One region of the Streptomyces sp. NPDC059828 genome, then DNA from elsewhere that is predicted to be linked to it. Evidence: riboswitches for the same ligand, from Rfam matches in the RefSeq annotation. Region 1 holds a riboswitch; the other holds the start of a gene.
What was found. Region 1 has a riboswitch for thiamine pyrophosphate ahead of ACFV6V_RS06610 (thiamine ABC transporter substrate binding subunit). Riboswitches for the same ligand answer to the same signal wherever they lie in the genome.
Positions count from the first base shown of each region.

Region 2: linked by a shared signal. The riboswitch ahead of thiC (phosphomethylpyrimidine synthase ThiC) and the one ahead of ACFV6V_RS06610 (thiamine ABC transporter substrate binding subunit) in region 1 are both predicted to bind thiamine pyrophosphate.

Region 1 covers NZ_JBHWIW010000007.1:85,941-93,644, forward strand. The annotation lists gene ACFV6V_RS06595 (LuxR C-terminal-related transcriptional regulator) at 1-500, shown strand, start outside; gene ACFV6V_RS06600 (hypothetical protein) at 967-2,001, opposite strand; gene rlmN (23S rRNA (adenine(2503)-C(2))-methyltransferase RlmN) at 2,757-3,863, shown strand; TPP riboswitch at 3,917-4,027, shown strand; gene ACFV6V_RS06610 (thiamine ABC transporter substrate binding subunit) at 4,116-5,201, shown strand; gene ACFV6V_RS06615 (ABC transporter permease) at 5,276-6,892, shown strand; gene ACFV6V_RS06620 (ABC transporter ATP-binding protein) at 6,892-7,704, shown strand, end outside.
Region 2 covers NZ_JBHWIW010000004.1:166,336-174,039, forward strand. The annotation lists gene ACFV6V_RS04080 (SsgA family sporulation/cell division regulator) at 120-554, shown strand; gene ACFV6V_RS04085 (YibE/F family protein) at 570-1,931, opposite strand; TPP riboswitch at 2,003-2,115, shown strand; gene thiC (phosphomethylpyrimidine synthase ThiC) at 2,109-3,908, shown strand; gene ACFV6V_RS04095 (PP2C family protein-serine/threonine phosphatase) at 4,149-5,390, opposite strand; gene ACFV6V_RS04100 (DUF5994 family protein) at 5,918-6,403, shown strand; gene ACFV6V_RS04105 (DUF5994 family protein) at 6,603-7,043, shown strand; gene ACFV6V_RS04110 (hypothetical protein) at 7,093-7,221, shown strand; gene ACFV6V_RS04115 (hypothetical protein) at 7,267-7,704, opposite strand, start outside.

The DNA.
Region 1 (7,704 bases):
CAGAAGTTTCGTCTGGCGGCTTCACTGCGATGCGTGCTCGATTCGCAAAGGCGACGCAGCATCGCAATGCGGACGATCTAATGCGTTCCGCTCGCGAATTCAAGGATGCTGGAGCACTGCTACTGTGTGCAGATGCTACGGCACAATCAGCAGCCGTATTGCAGCGCAACGGAAACACTCGAGGAACAATGGCCTCCATTCGCCTAATGAACCGGATGCGAGGGAAGTGTGAGGGTGCCTGGACCCCGATGATGGCTGCAGCGGCAGCAGAAGTGCCTCTCACTGGTCGCGAATTGGAGATTGCACTGCTCGTTGCCGACGGGCATACCAATGCCGAGGTCGGTGAACAGCTATTTGTGTCCAAGCGGACCGTGGACAACCACCTCCTCAGTGTCTTCCGTAAACTGGGAGTGGACAGTCGACGAGATATCAAGCGTGCCCTTTGGGATACGTGCAAACACGAACCCGTTTCGGGAGGAGAGGAATCTACAAAGAACTAGTACGGTCGTTGTAGGTTTAATATCATCGATAATTACTTGATATCTGCCCGTCCGACTGTGGTGTATGCCCGCATGTGAGTCACCCCCCGAATTCCGGAGAGCGAACCCGGTAAATTTTCTACCGTGTCAGTTCGTGAGGAGATACCATTGCTTCGCGCGGTCTGCCCTTGTGTTCCAGACCTCTGCTGCAATACTGCGGCCTCAGCGCACAGAAGCAGTGCCCCGATTTCTTGTACTCGTCTGCCGATTTCATGAGGTGTTGCTGGTTGGGCCACCAGGGAGAAAGGGGCCCCAACGCGCTGATTGCGATTACGGTGAAGCGGCAGGTCCAGCGCGGGGCAGGGTGAGACATCAACAGAAAGATGCCCCGGGTGCGACGGCTGCTCTCAACGAAGCGAAATGAAGCCGTGGAGACGGCCTGACCGAGCCAGTCTCCACGGCACTCTCTATTTTCTAGAATTGATCCCTAGTCCAACCAGGGCTGGGGCCATACCTTCATCTTGAAATTTTGCGCTGGTCGATACACGCCCGTACTATCTCTACAGTCTACGCGAATGTATGCCCCAGCAGGGCCAGGTGATGTGATTCCTGCTGCCGTGCTTTCAGTTCCCGCTCGGGTGTACTGGTATACGCCAAGTTTTGATCCAGTCATAGGGTATACGTAAGTCTGTGCGACGATCGGAGACTTGCCGACAGCTTGAACCGATACTCTGGTGTATCCGCTACACCCGGCGCTTCCCGGGTTGTACGAAATCGCGAAGTATTTCCATGGCTTCAAATTTGCGCGCATTGTTACTACGCCATTCTTGGGGTTCTGACCAGCGTTCCCAGACCATTCGGCAACGTTACAACCGGCGGTGCCGGGCACTTCAGCGGCTGACATGAAGATTGACTTCATTGTCATCACCGACTGCGAACCTTTGGCCGGCAGATTTATGGTGAAGTGGCGGTAGGATTCTTTATTTCCGTACTGGAAGGTCAGTGGATTCATTCCCCCCAATCCCCAACGAGGTGGGCTGCTGCTTTGGTCGCCGAGGTACCACACCTTTCCGTTGGCTTCCACCGGATACCCGGCCGGGAGGCCCAGAATATCCGCCCCGGTCAATTCGACGCGATACTTTTGAAGAATCGGTGCGAAGTAGGCCGACGCCTTGCTCAGAGGATCTCCCTTCCAGAAGCGCCTGAACTCCGTGCCGCTCGATGTTTCCGCCGAGGTCTCGTATCCGAATTGCGTTTCAAAGGCCTGCTCGAACGAATAAGTGAACGTATTTGAGATCTTGGTCTCTATTCCGGATCCCAGGAGCCCCGCCTTCTCTGTGAGTTCGATCGCAAGAGAGTTGCTGATTCCCGTCGTTGTGGACTCGCTGGTAGATATGCTTTTTGTTACCGAGTCCTTCACCGATCTGCTGGTGACGTACTGATTGTCTGACAGGTTATCCGTGCAATTTTTGTTGATTGTAGATCCGGCCAGATAGTCTGTGCCCTTAAACGTCCCTCCCACGGGAACTAGATTCCACTTGCAAGCCCCTGCATGCCTGCCACACCATTCCAAGTAGTCAGCCATAGCGGCCGCGGAGTCCGAAGCTGTATTGAAGCGATGATGAACAAAGTCCCCCGAAGATGCATAGTCGTACCATGTGTAATTATACGATCTACCGTTGTAGGTCGTTCGCGTCTCCGCCTGTGCTGCCGTCGGGGTTAGACAGGAAAGTATTACCGAAGGGGCAAGCAAGCTAATGACCGCAGTTCGTCTGAGTCGTGCTGGGCTCATCTTTCCTCCACTCTTGTTTGATTTCTTGAATCCGTTCTCTATTGATGTCCACCTTTGAATGGGAAGGGTAAACGTATGCATCGCTTGTAGCCTGAGTACGTTGTACTCAGAAAGCTCATGGGTGATTGGCGCTGGCACGTCAAAGCGTTGATTCCTGATCACGTGCGCGTGGTGGAGAACGGACGCGTTCAGTGGTCGTCCACCGGCAGAAACAGCCGGGATCGAGAGGGCCTACCACTGGCGCCGCCGGCAAGCCGCACTCGGCCGGCTGACATCAGTCGAATGCGAGACCGTCATGACCACGCCGGCCCTCCAGGCCGCGTGACAGAACCTGTCACCCGAACCTGCACCAGGCCCCCGCCTCGGACTGGGCCGTGTGTGGGCCGTCCAAGGAATGCCAGTCACGACCAGTGACGACTAATGACGACCAGGTTCACCGGTTGGCGCCCAGGGCAGCGGATTCGATCTGCGACACTGGTACGGCCATGCCTAAGCCCGGAGAACTCACTTTCGTCGCGCCCCGCGGAGCCAAGAAGCCCCCGCGGCACCTCGCCGACCTCTCGCCCGCCGAGCGCAAGGAAGCGGTGGCCGCGATCGGCGAGAAGCCGTTCCGCGCCAAGCAGCTCTCGCAGCACTACTTCGCGCGGTACGCGCACGACCCCGGCCAGTGGACCGACATCCCCGCCGCTTCCCGGGAGCGGCTCGCGGCGGAGCTGCTGCCGGAGCTGATGTCCGTCGTGCGGCATGTCTCCTGCGACGACGACACCACCCGCAAGACGCTGTGGCGGCTGCATGACGGCACGCTGGTCGAGTCGGTGCTGATGCGCTATCCCGACCGGGTCACCATGTGCATCTCCTCGCAGGCGGGCTGCGGTATGAACTGCCCGTTCTGTGCGACCGGCCAGGCGGGGCTCGACCGCAATCTGTCGACCGCCGAGATCGTGCACCAGATCGTCGACGGTATGCGGGCGCTGCGCGATGGTGAGGTCCCCGGCGGACCGGCGCGGCTCAGCAACATCGTGTTCATGGGCATGGGCGAGCCGCTCGCCAACTACAACCGGGTCGTGGGAGCCGTCCGCCGCCTCACGGACCCCGAGCCGGACGGCCTCGGGCTCTCGCAGCGGGGCATCACCGTCTCCACCGTCGGGCTCGTCCCGGCGATGCAGCGGTTCGCCGACGAGGGCTTCAAATGCCGGCTCGCCGTCTCCCTGCACGCTCCCGACGACGAGCTGCGCGACACCCTCGTGCCGGTGAACACCCGCTGGAAGGTGCGGGAGGTGCTGGACGCCGCCTGGGAGTACGCCGAGAAGTCGGGCCGCCGCATCTCCATCGAGTACGCCCTCATCCGCGACATCAACGACCAGGCATGGCGCGGAGACCTCCTGGGACGGCTGCTCAAGGGCAAGCGGGTGCATGTCAACCTGATCCCGCTGAATCCCACGCCGGGCTCCAAGTGGACGGCCTCCCGTCCCGAGGACGAGAAGGCGTTTGTCGAGGCGATCGCCGCTCATGGGGTGCCGGTCACCGTGCGCGACACCCGGGGGCAGGAGATCGACGGGGCCTGCGGTCAGCTCGCCGCATCCGAGCGCTGAGCCTTCGGCCGGGTCTCCAGGGGGCCCATGTACGCTGGGCCCCGAACATTCACATATTCCGACAGGGGAGCGCCACAGCGCTGAGAGTGCGGTGATCGTCAGACCGCAGACCCTCTGAACCTCGCCCGGGTCATTCCGGGTAGGAAGTTCGGACGAGACTCAAGCTGTTGCGCCCTGCCCGGCTCCGGATCCCCGGGATCCGCTGACCTGGCAGGGCCGCGTCTCTTCCTGGTCACCCCAGGAGGAAGCTCAGTGAGCACCACCAAGAAGATCACGGTCGCGGCCCTGTTCGCGGCCCTCGGCGCGGGCACGCTCACGGCCTGCGGCGGGGAGTCCGAGGACAGCGGCTCCGGGGCGTCCAAGACCGTGACGCTCGTCAGCCATGACTCCTTCGCCGCCACCCCGGCGGTGCTCAAGGAGTTCACCCGGGAGACCGGTTACACGGTCAAGGTGCTCAAGAGCGGCGATGCCGTCGAGGCCCTCAACAAGGAGATCCTCACCAAGGGATCCCCGCAGGGCGACGTGTTCTTCGGCGTCGACAACACCACTCTCTCGCGGGCCCTCGACAACGGCGTCTTCACGCCGTACGAGGCCAAGGGCCTGGACCGCGTCCCCGAGGACCGGCAGCTCGACAAGGACGAGCACCGGGTCACGCCCGTCGACACCGGCGACATCTGCGTCAACTACGACAAGAAGTACTTCGCCGACAAGAAGCTGGCCCCGCCGCAGACCTTCGACGATCTGGCCAAGCCCGCCTACAAGAACCTCCTCGTGGTCGAGAACGCCGAACGCTCGTCGCCGGGCCTCGGCTTCCTGCTCGGCACCGCCGCCACGTACGGGGACAAGAACTGGCCGGACTACTGGGCCAAGCTCAAGGCCAACGGAGTCAAGGTCGTCGACAGCTGGGAGCTCGCCTACAACCAGGAGTTCTCCGGTTCAGCGGGCGGCAAGAAGGCCAAGGGCGACCGGCCGCTCGTCGTCTCGTACGCCTCCAGCCCGCCGGTCGAGGTGCTCTACTCCGAGCCGCAGCCCAAGGAGGCGCCCACCGGAGTCGCCACCGGCACCTGCTTCCGCCAGACCGAGGCCGCGGGTCTGCTCAAGGGCGCGAAGAACGAGGCCGGGGGCAAGGCCCTGCTGGACTTCCTGATCAGCAAGAAGTTCCAGGAGGACATGCCGCTCAACATGTTCGTCAACCCGGTCGTGAACGACGCCAAGCTGCCCGCGCTCTTCACACAGTTCGGTGCCGTGGTCGACAAGCCGGAGACCATGGCACCCCAGAAGATCGCCGACAACCGCGACCAGTGGATCCAGTCGTGGTCCTCACTCGTCCTGAAGTAGACGAGCTCGCCAGGACACCCGAGTCGCCCGGGTCGCCGGGGACGCGAGGGGGCAACGCGGCGCGGCTCGCCCTGATGGCGGTGCCCGTCGCGTTCTTCGCGGTCTTCTTCGCGTACCCCGTGGCCGGGATCGTCGGCCGCGGGCTCCGGCCGGACGGCGTCTGGCGTTTCGGCCACATCGGCGAGGTGCTGAGCCGACCGGACATCCTGGACGTCCTCTGGTTCACCCTGTGGCAGGCGCTGGCCTCCACCGGTCTCACCCTGCTGCTGGCACTGCCCGGCGCCTATGTCTTCGCCCGCTTCGACTTCCCGGGCAGACACCTGCTGCGCGCGGTCGTCACCGTGCCGTTCGTGCTGCCGACCGTGGTGGTCGGCACCGCCTTCCTGGCCCTGCTCGGGCGCGGCGGGCTGCTCGACGAGCTGTGGGGCGTGCGCCTCGACACGACCGTGTGGGCGATCCTCCTCGCGCATGTCTTCTTCAACTACGCCGTGGTCGTACGGACCGTGGGCGGACTGTGGTCGCAGCTCGACCCGCGCCAGGAAGAGGCCGCGCGGGTGCTGGGTGCCGGACGGTTCGCCGCCTGGCGGAAGGTCACCCTGCCCGCGCTCACCCCCGCCGTGGCCGCGGCGGCGCTCATGGTGTTCCTGTTCACCTTCACCTCCTTCGGCATCGTCCAGATCCTGGGCGGACCCGCCTACTCGACGGTCGAGGTCGAGATCTACCGGCAGACCGCCGACCGGCTCGACCTGCCGACGGCCGCGGTGCTGACACTGCTCCAGTTCGCCGCCGTCGGCGCCATCCTCGCCGTGCACGCGTGGACCGTACGGCGGCGTGAGACGGCCCTGAAGCTGGTCGACCCCGCGCTGACCGCGCACCGGCCGCGCGGTGTGGGCCAGTGGGCGATGCTCGCGGGCGTACTCGCCACCGTCGCCCTGCTGATCCTGGCCCCGCTGGGCGTGCTGGTCGAAAGGTCCCTGGACGGTCCGGGCGGCTACGGCTTCGCCTTCTACGAAGCCCTCCGGTCGGCAGAGGCCAGTGGCGGCACCTTCCTGGTACCGCCACTGGAGGCGGTCTGGAACTCCTTGCAGTACGCGCTCGCCGCCACGGCCATCGCCCTGCTGATCGGCGGGCTGGCGGCAGCAGCCCTGACCCGCAGGGCCGGGCGGCTGATCCGCGGCTTCGACGCCCTGCTGATGCTGCCGCTCGGGGTTTCCGCCGTCACCGTCGGCTTCGGCTTCCTGATCACCCTCGACGAGCCGCCGTTCGATCTGCGGACCACGTGGATCCTGGTGCCGCTGGCCCAGGCGCTGGTCGGGGTGCCCTTCGTGGTGCGGACGATGCTGCCGGTGCTGCGCGCCGTGGACGTACGGTTGCGCGAGGCGGCGGCCGTTCTCGGCGCCTCGCCCCTGCGGGCCTGGCGCGAGGTCGATCTGCCGCTGGTGCGCCGGGCGCTGCTGGTGGCCGCGGGCTTCGCCTTCGCCGTCTCGCTCGGTGAGTTCGGGGCGACCGTCTTCATCGCACGCGCGGACAACCCCACCCTGCCGGTCGCCGTGGCCAGATTGCTCGGCCGCCCGGGCGAGCTCAACTACGGGCAGGCGATGGCGCTGTCCACCATTCTCATGCTGGTCTGCGCGGCGGCGCTGCTGCTGCTCGAACACATCCGGCCCGACCGTTCCGCAGGGGAGTTCTGATGCTGACGCTGGAGGCCGCGACCGTACGGTTCGGGCAGCGGGCGGCTCTCGACACGGTGGATCTCGAAGTCGCCGACCAGGAGATCGTCTGTGTCCTGGGGCCGAGCGGCTGCGGCAAGTCCACGCTCCTGCGCGCCGTCGCCGGACTCCAGCCGCTGTCCGGCGGCCGGGTCCTGCTCGGCGGAGCGGACCAATCGGGCGTACCCGTGCACCGGCGCGGGGTCGGGCTGATGTTCCAGGACCATCAGCTCTTCCCGCAGCGCGATGTCGCCGGGAACGTCGCCTTCGGCCTGCGTATGCACGGCGTGCCCCGCACGGAGCAGCAGCGCCGGGTGGCGGAGCTGCTCGACCTGGTGGGACTCCCGGGCGCCGGGCAGCGGGCCGTCGCCTCCCTGTCGGGCGGTGAGCAGCAGCGGGTCGCCCTCGCCCGGGCGCTCGCCCCGCGCCCGAGACTGCTGATGCTCGACGAACCCCTGGGCCAGCTCGACCGTACGCTCAGGGAACGGCTCGTCGTGGAACTGCGCGGCCTCTTCGGGCGACTGGGCACCACCGTGCTCGCCGTGACGCACGACCAGGGCGAGGCGTTCGCGCTCGCCGACCGTGTCGTGATCATGAGGGACGGGGCCATCGCCCAGAGCGGCACCCCGCGCGAGGTGTGGCAGCGCCCTGCCTCCTCGTTCGTCGCCCGGTTCCTCGGCTTCGACAACATCGTGTCCGGAGAGGTGAACGGCCAGGCCGCCGACACCCTCTGGGGCAGGATCCCGGTACCGGACGGCTCTCCCCAGGGACCGTGTGCTCTGCTGGTCCGCCCC
Region 2 (7,704 bases), on a different contig from region 1:
CTCTCTGTCAGTATCTGAAAAATCACTCCTTGTGATCTCCAGGCATGTGCAGCACGATGTCGGGCAAGAGGGCCAAGGCAAAGCATTCCTTGGCCGTTTTCATCTACTGCGGGGTACTGATGCGCGAGTCTGTTCGGGCCGAGGTCCTGATGAGTTTCCTGGTTTCCGAGGAGCTCTCCTTCCGGATCCCGGTGGAACTCCGATATGACACCGAGGATCCGTATGCCGTCCGGATGACCTTCCATCTGCCCGGCGACGCTCCTGTGACCTGGGCCTTCGCACGTGAGTTGCTCCGGGACGGCATCGGTGCGCCCAGCGGTGACGGCGATGTGCACATCGCCCCGACCGACGCGGAAGCGGTCTCCGAGGTCGGCATCCGGCTTCAGGTCGGCACCGAGCGGGCCCTGTTCCGGGTGAGCGCAGCGCCCCTGGTGGCCTTCCTGGACCGCACGGACACGCTGGTACCGCTCGGACAGGAGCACAGGCTCGGCGACTTCGAGGAGCATCTGGAGGAGACACTCGGGCGCATCCTCGCTGAGGAGAACGCCGGCTGAGGATGCGACCGCCGTTCAGGTGCGGCGACGGCGGCCCCTGCCGCCGCGTGCCGGTGCTGCTCCGGTGGCGGCTCCCGAGCGGTCGGCGGAGACGACCAGGGCGGCCAGCGCGGTGGTCAGCGGCACCGAGGCGACCAGGCCGATCGACCCCACCAGTGTGCGTACGATCTCCTCGGCCACCAACTCGCTGTTGGCGACGGTCCCCACGCTGGACTGCGCGATCGAGAAGAGCAGCAGCAAGGGCAGTGACGCACCCGCGTAAGCGAGTACGAGTGTGTTGACCACCGAGGCGATATGGTCCCGGCCGATCCTGATCGCTGACTGGTACAGCCTGCGCGGACCCATCGTGGGATCCGCCTGGTGCAGCTCCCACACCGCCGAGGTCTGGGTCACCGTCACATCGTCCAGCACACCCAGCGAACCGATGATCACGCCCGCGAGCAGCAGGCCGGACATGTCGATCTCCGGGTAGAGGCCGTGGATCAGGCCGGTGTTGTCGTCCGTGTTCCCACCGAGCACCGCCCACCCGATGAACAGCGAGCCGAGCAGCCCGATCAGCAGCAGCGAGATCAGGGTGCCCAGCACCGCCACTGAGGTACGGGCGGAGATGCCGTGGCACATATAGAGCGCGATCAGCATGATCGCGCTCGCCCCGACCACCGCCACGGCCAGTGGATTGGAGCCCTGCAGGATCGCGGGCAGGATGAACAGGGTGAGCACCGCGAAGCTCGCGGCCAGCGCGATCAGTGCCATCACCCCGCGCATCCGTCCCACCAGAACCACGGCGAGCGCGAACAGCCCGGCGAGCAGCGCCATCGGGAGGCCCCGGTCCACATCGGTGACCGAATACTGGAGATCGCGCGGCGCGTCGGGCGCGTACGCCACCACCACGCCCTGGTCGGCGCGTAGTTGCCGAGAGGCGTCGGGCTGCACGACCTCGATGAACGTACGGCCCTTGTCCTTGCCGGTCGTGACCTCGACGGTGGCCTTTCCGCAGGTGCCCTGCGGCGAGTTGGCCGCCTCAGGCTCTTCGGGGGTGGTGGTGTTCCCGGTCGGCGGGACCTGTGCGGCGTTCACGTCTCCGCAGTCGACCTGCTCGACCTTCACGACGCGGCCCTGCTCGGTCTGCCGGTCGAAGCCGACACCGGTGCGTTCGTGCTCCGGCGAACCGCCCGGCCACAGGACGACCAGACCCACCGCGACGGCGGCGGCGAAGGGGATCACCACCGCGGCGATGACCCGCCGCAGATGACGGGAGACGGGCGCGGCGGGACCGTGCGCATGGCTGTGCGTGTGCCCGTGGGCAGGGGCATGCGCAGGGCCGTGGGCCCCGGCCGGCTGGTCGTCGGGTTCGTGGGGCTGCGGCGAGGAAGTCACCGCCCGATCATCCCAACCGGGGAGGGGGCCCACTGTTCAGCACGCCAGACGGGGCGCTAGCGTGGTGACACCTTTGCACACGCGGGAGCTCGGAGCACCGGGCTGAGAGGGCGCTGAGCAGCTGCGCCGACCGCCGAACCTGTTACCGGGTAATGCCGGCGTAGGGAGTAGGTCACGATGACCGTTCAGGACACACGCATGCCCGCCTCCGGCCCGAACGAGGGCGAAAACGGGGGCGGGAGGTCCATCGGCTGGCACAAGGGGTACATCGAGGGCTCGCGGTCCGATATCCGCGTGCCGGTCCGTCAGGTGCACCTCACCAATGGCAAGGACGTGACCCTGTACGACACGTCCGGACCGTACACCGATCCGCACACCGAGACCGATGTCCGGCGTGGTCTGCCGCCGCTGCGCGAGAACTGGATCATCGCGCGCGGGGACACCGAGGAGTACGCCGGCCGCCCCGTCCGCCCCGAGGACGACGGGATCAAGCACACCTCGCCGCGCGGAGGGCTGCGCAACCTCGACGCGGTCTTCCCCGGCCGCCCGCGCCAGCCCCGCCGTGGCCGCGGCGGACAGGCGGTGACCCAGCTCGCCTACGCCCGCCGTGGCGAGATCACGCCGGAGATGGAGTACGTGGCGATCCGGGAGAACGTCTCCCCCGAGGTCGTGCGCGAGGAGATCGCCGCCGGACGTGCCGTGCTGCCGGCGAACGTCAACCACTCGGAGATCGAGCCGATGATCATCGGCAAGCGGTTCCTGGTGAAGGTCAACGCCAACATCGGCAACTCCGCCGTGACCTCCTCCATCGAGGAGGAGGTGGAGAAGATGACGTGGGCGACCCGCTGGGGCGCGGACACGGTCATGGACCTCTCCACCGGCCGTAACATCCACACCACCCGCGAGTGGGTGCTGCGCAACTCCCCCGTGCCGATCGGCACCGTGCCGCTCTACCAGGCGCTGGAGAAGGTCGACGGCAGGGCCGAGGAGCTGACCTGGGAGATCTACAAGGACACCGTCATCGAGCAGGCCGAGCAGGGCGTCGACTACATGACGGTCCACGCCGGAGTGCTGCTGCGGTACGTGCCGCTGACCGCGCGCCGCAAGACCGGCATCGTCTCGCGCGGTGGCTCGATCATGGCGGCCTGGTGCCTCGCGCACCACAAGGAGTCGTTCCTGTACGAGAACTTCGAGGAGCTCTGCGAGATCCTCGCCGCGTACGACGTGACGTACTCGCTCGGCGACGGCCTGCGGCCCGGCTCGATCGCGGACGCCAACGACGAGGCGCAGTTCGCCGAGTTGAGGACGCTCGGTGAGCTCAACCAGATCGCCAAGCGGCACAACGTCCAGACCATGATCGAGGGCCCGGGGCATGTCCCGATGCACAAGATCAAGGAGAACATCGACCTCCAGCAGGAGATCTGCGAAGAGGCGCCGTTCTACACCCTGGGTCCGCTGACGACGGACGTGGCGCCCGCCTATGACCACATCACCTCGGGCATCGGCGCCGCGATGATCGCCTGGTGGGGCACGGCCATGCTCTGCTACGTCACCCCCAAGGAGCACCTGGGCCTCCCCAACCGGGACGACGTCAAGACCGGCGTCATCACCTACAAGATCGCCGCCCACGCCGCCGACCTCGCCAAGGGCCACCCGGGCGCGCAGGAGTGGGACGACGCCCTGTCCGACGCCCGCTTCGAGTTCCGCTGGGAGGACCAGTTCAACCTGGCCCTCGACCCGGACACGGCCCGGGAGTTCCACGACGAGACGCTGCCCGCAGAGCCGGCGAAGACCGCGCACTTCTGCTCGATGTGCGGGCCGAAGTTCTGTTCGATGAAGATCAGCAGAAGCATCACAGAACAATTCGCCCCGGATCTCGCTGTGACCGGCGATGACGACGTTGAAGCGGGCATGCTCGCCAAGTCGAAGGAGTTCGCGGAGGCGGGCCACCGCGTCTACCTGCCGATTGCGGACTGATCCTCTGAGTCTCAGCGTCCCCCGGCATACGCTCCGGGGGACGTTGTCGTCTCTCACGAACCGTGACCAGATCACCGTCCATGAACCGTCCGATCAAGCCGGACACGAAGAAAGTGCCGCGCTCCGAATCGTTCGGCGAGTCGGGCCCGTCCCTCGCACGATCCGGTAGCGCGGCTCTGAGAACCGGTTCGATGCTGCCGGGCCGTTTCGGCTCCGTCCAACGATGGGGCGGCTGTCGGCTCACTCCAGGACGGCGAGGTGGTCGGCGGCGCCCCCGCGCCACTCGATCAGGAAGAGGGTCGCGTCATCACTGGTGCTCCCGCCCCGTTCCTCCTTCAAGGTATGGGAGAGCGCGCGCACCACCGCACGCACTCCCTCCTCGGTCTGCTCGATGCGGTTGACCCAGTGGATGAGTTGTTCCTCGCCGAACTCCTCTTCGCCGGCTTCGTGTTCCTCGATCAGGCCGTCGGTGAAACACAGCACCCGGTCGCCGCGCTGGAGCATCTGCTCGCTCACCTGGGGCTCCTCACCCCCGAAGCCGACCGGGAAGGTGGTCGGGCTTTCCAACTGCCGAAGCACCTGGTGGTTGCGGATCAGCAGAGGGGTGGGATGTCCCGCGTTGACCCACTGCAGGTGGCCCGTTGCGACGTTCAGGCGCATCATCTGCGCGGTGACGAAGTGCTCGGGCCCGAACTGCTCGTCGATGGCCCGGTCCATGAAGGCGTAGATCTCGGACAGGCCGATGCCGGCACGTCTGGAGTGCCGGTAGGCGCCGATGGCGACGGTGGCCATCGTGGCGGCGTTCAGGCCGTGGCCCATCGCATCGAGCACGGCCACGTGCAGGATGTCGTCGTTGAGCGCGTAGTCGAAGCTGTCGCCGGCGACGTTGTAGGCGGGTTCCAGGATTCCGGCCACCGCGACCTGGGGGACGGACATCGCCAGCGGCGGTAGCAGAGACCACTGGATCTCCGCGGCCACGCTCATGGGTTCGCGGCGCCGGGTGAGGAAGAACTGGTCGGTGTAGCTGTGCTTGGTGACCAGTATGTCGGCGATCAGGCCGGCGAGCCGGCGCAGCAGGCGCCGGTCGTCGTCATCGATGGTCTTCAGGGTGAGGGCCAGGACTCCCACCTGGTCGCTGCCGTCCAGCAACGGCAGATACACCCGTAGGCCGTCGGCCTGCGGTACCTCGACTGGGGTCGCGTTCAGGAATGCCGTGCCGGCATGGGAGTCACCGATCGGCTCGGGCTCGCCGGCGGCCAGCCCTCTGCCCGGCAGCGGCACCAGTAGTAGCTGTGCGTAGTCCTGCAGGAGGATCGAGATGTCACGGCCTCCGACCCGGGCCACCTCTTCCGCGATCAGCGGGGCGATCAGCTGCGGCGGCATCTCGTGTGCCCGGTCCAGCAGCACGCCAAGCAGCCGCTCACCGAAACCCTCCGACCGGTCCACCGCGTCCGTGCCGGGCTGCCGAACACCCTCTGCCATAGCCGTGCCCTCTCACGTCACCAGCCTGCTTTCGGCTTCGCCTGTCGAGCCGGCTGTCTCCGACGAGTGGGTCGCAGGGCAGCCGTGTGATTCTTTTCGGTGGCCGGCCGGCCGCCGCACGTGCCGCGACTCGCTCGTTCTCCGCCGTCGCGCCGACCGTGCGCAACGGCCCCGGCGTATACACACCGGGGCCGCCCTTCCGGGTCGGTTGCACGTGAGAGTGCACCGGCCCAATCATCATGCTATGCCTGTGCCGCCTTTCCGGCAGAAGAGATCCTTCGGGCAATTTGCACTCCGTGGTCGGACGGGCTCAGCGCCGTATCAGCCGCGTTCCACCTCTTCGGCCTCTGAGCCGGATTCCCTGCTGCGCCAGCGTGACCATTGCGGGTGCGCACTCGGGCCCTGGGCCCGCGCCGCGCAGGTGAGCCCGGACGTGGGCACACGGAGTACGGTGAAACCGGCAGCCGCGCCGACGTCCTCCCAGGCGATCAGCTAGCGCATGCCGAACACAGACGGGTGGGCACACCATGTCCGACACCGACACCCCGCGTGAAGCGAAGCTTCTGCCGGACGCGATCCACAAGATCGTGAAGCCTGGAACCGCCCTGCTGCGGCTGGAGACGACGCATGCCCGTCAGGGAATTCTCGACGGTGCGTGGTGGCCGCGTTCCCGCGACATCGGTGCCGAGCTGCCGAGCCTCATCATCGCGCTGACCGAGCACCTCGGACCCGTCACGCGCGTCGGCCTGGACTCCAGTGCCTGGAAAAGCCTACCGACGCGGCTGATCATCGACGACCGCGTCGTGCACATCGACTCCTTTCCGGTCGGGGACGACACCGTCCTCATCACCCGAGGCGATCGAGACCACTTCTCCCTGCTGGTGATCCCACCGGATACGACTCCCGACGCGGCACGCGCAGCGATGGCCCGGGCCGTCAGCGCCGACAACGCCACGGCCGAGCAGATCCTCATCGACACAGGCACCGGCCGGACACGCCCGATCGCCCGGTAGGTGGAATCCGGATGGCGACGAGGGCGTAGCCGTCAGGCACCGGGATGCCCTGGATGGCTTCGGGTCCACTCCTCCTGGGTGAGCGGCCCGGGAGAGTACCGTGGGAGGCAGCCGAGGACACTCCGTACACCGGTATCAGCGCCAGTGTCGCCCTGGGTCACGATGGGTCCCTCGTGGACCGGACGGGCGGCTCCGCATGATGCCGATCCCCCTCCCTATTCCTTCCGCTCCCGGGCCATGGCCCGATGCCCCGCTGCTGCCGCGCCTGGTGCTGGAACCGACCATGTCGAGGGAGGGCGTCTTCGACGGCGCCTGGTGGCCCCGCTCCCACCACGTACTCGCCGAGCTGCCGGACCTGATCACCGCGCTCGGCGCTCACCTCGGGCGCATCATCCGGATCGGCCTGGACACCTCGGCCTGGGACGGTGTGCCACGGTCCGTGGTGGTGAACGGCGTGATGGTCAGGGTCAATTGGTTCGCCGGCAGCGATGCGACGATCAGCGTCACCCGGGGTTTCCAGGACCACTTCCTGTTGCTGGTTGTTCCGCCCGGCACCGCACCGGACACAGCCGCCTCGGCGATGACCGGAGCCTCAGCGACCGGAAACCACACCCCGGCAGCCGAGCTCCTGCTCGGCTGACCCACAGCCGCGTCGCGCCCCGCTCGATTCATGGCTGAAGCGGTCCTCGATGAAGATCTCCCAGGACATCCGCCGGGAGCACGGCGGGACGGCGGACGAGATCGAGGCCGGTATGGCCGAGAAGTCCAAGCAGTTCGCGGAGTCCGGGAACAGGGTGTACCTGCCGCTGGCCGACTGACCCGCCTATGGCGCGGCCGGAATGGCCCCCGCAGCACTCCGCCCGCTATTCCGGCTGGTGCTCCGGGGGCCCGAAGTCGGGACTGGAGAAGTCCGGGCTGGTGAACGCGGGGCGGGACGAGGTCGACGAACCCTCGTTGGGGCTGGTGAAGTCGGGGCCGCTGTAGCCCACCTTCGGGATGCGGTTCAGCGGGCCCGGCGCGCTGGATGAGGGGCCGGGGCCGGGGTCGGCCAACGCCGAGCGGAGGAACGGGATGACGCCCCGTTCCAGGAGTGCGTGGCGCCAGGCTTCGCGGGCGCGGGCGACTTCCGCCACTTCCTCCGGCATCGCTCCGCTCGTCTCGTCGGCGGGCAGCTCCGTCGCGCTGTTGCGCAGTGCGGTGATCAGCAGCCCGACCACCGCCGCGAGCAGGCTGACCGCGGTGAGCGCCCCGAAGAACCAGCCCGCCGCCAGCAGGGTCTGTGCGAAGGAGGGTTCGGGCTT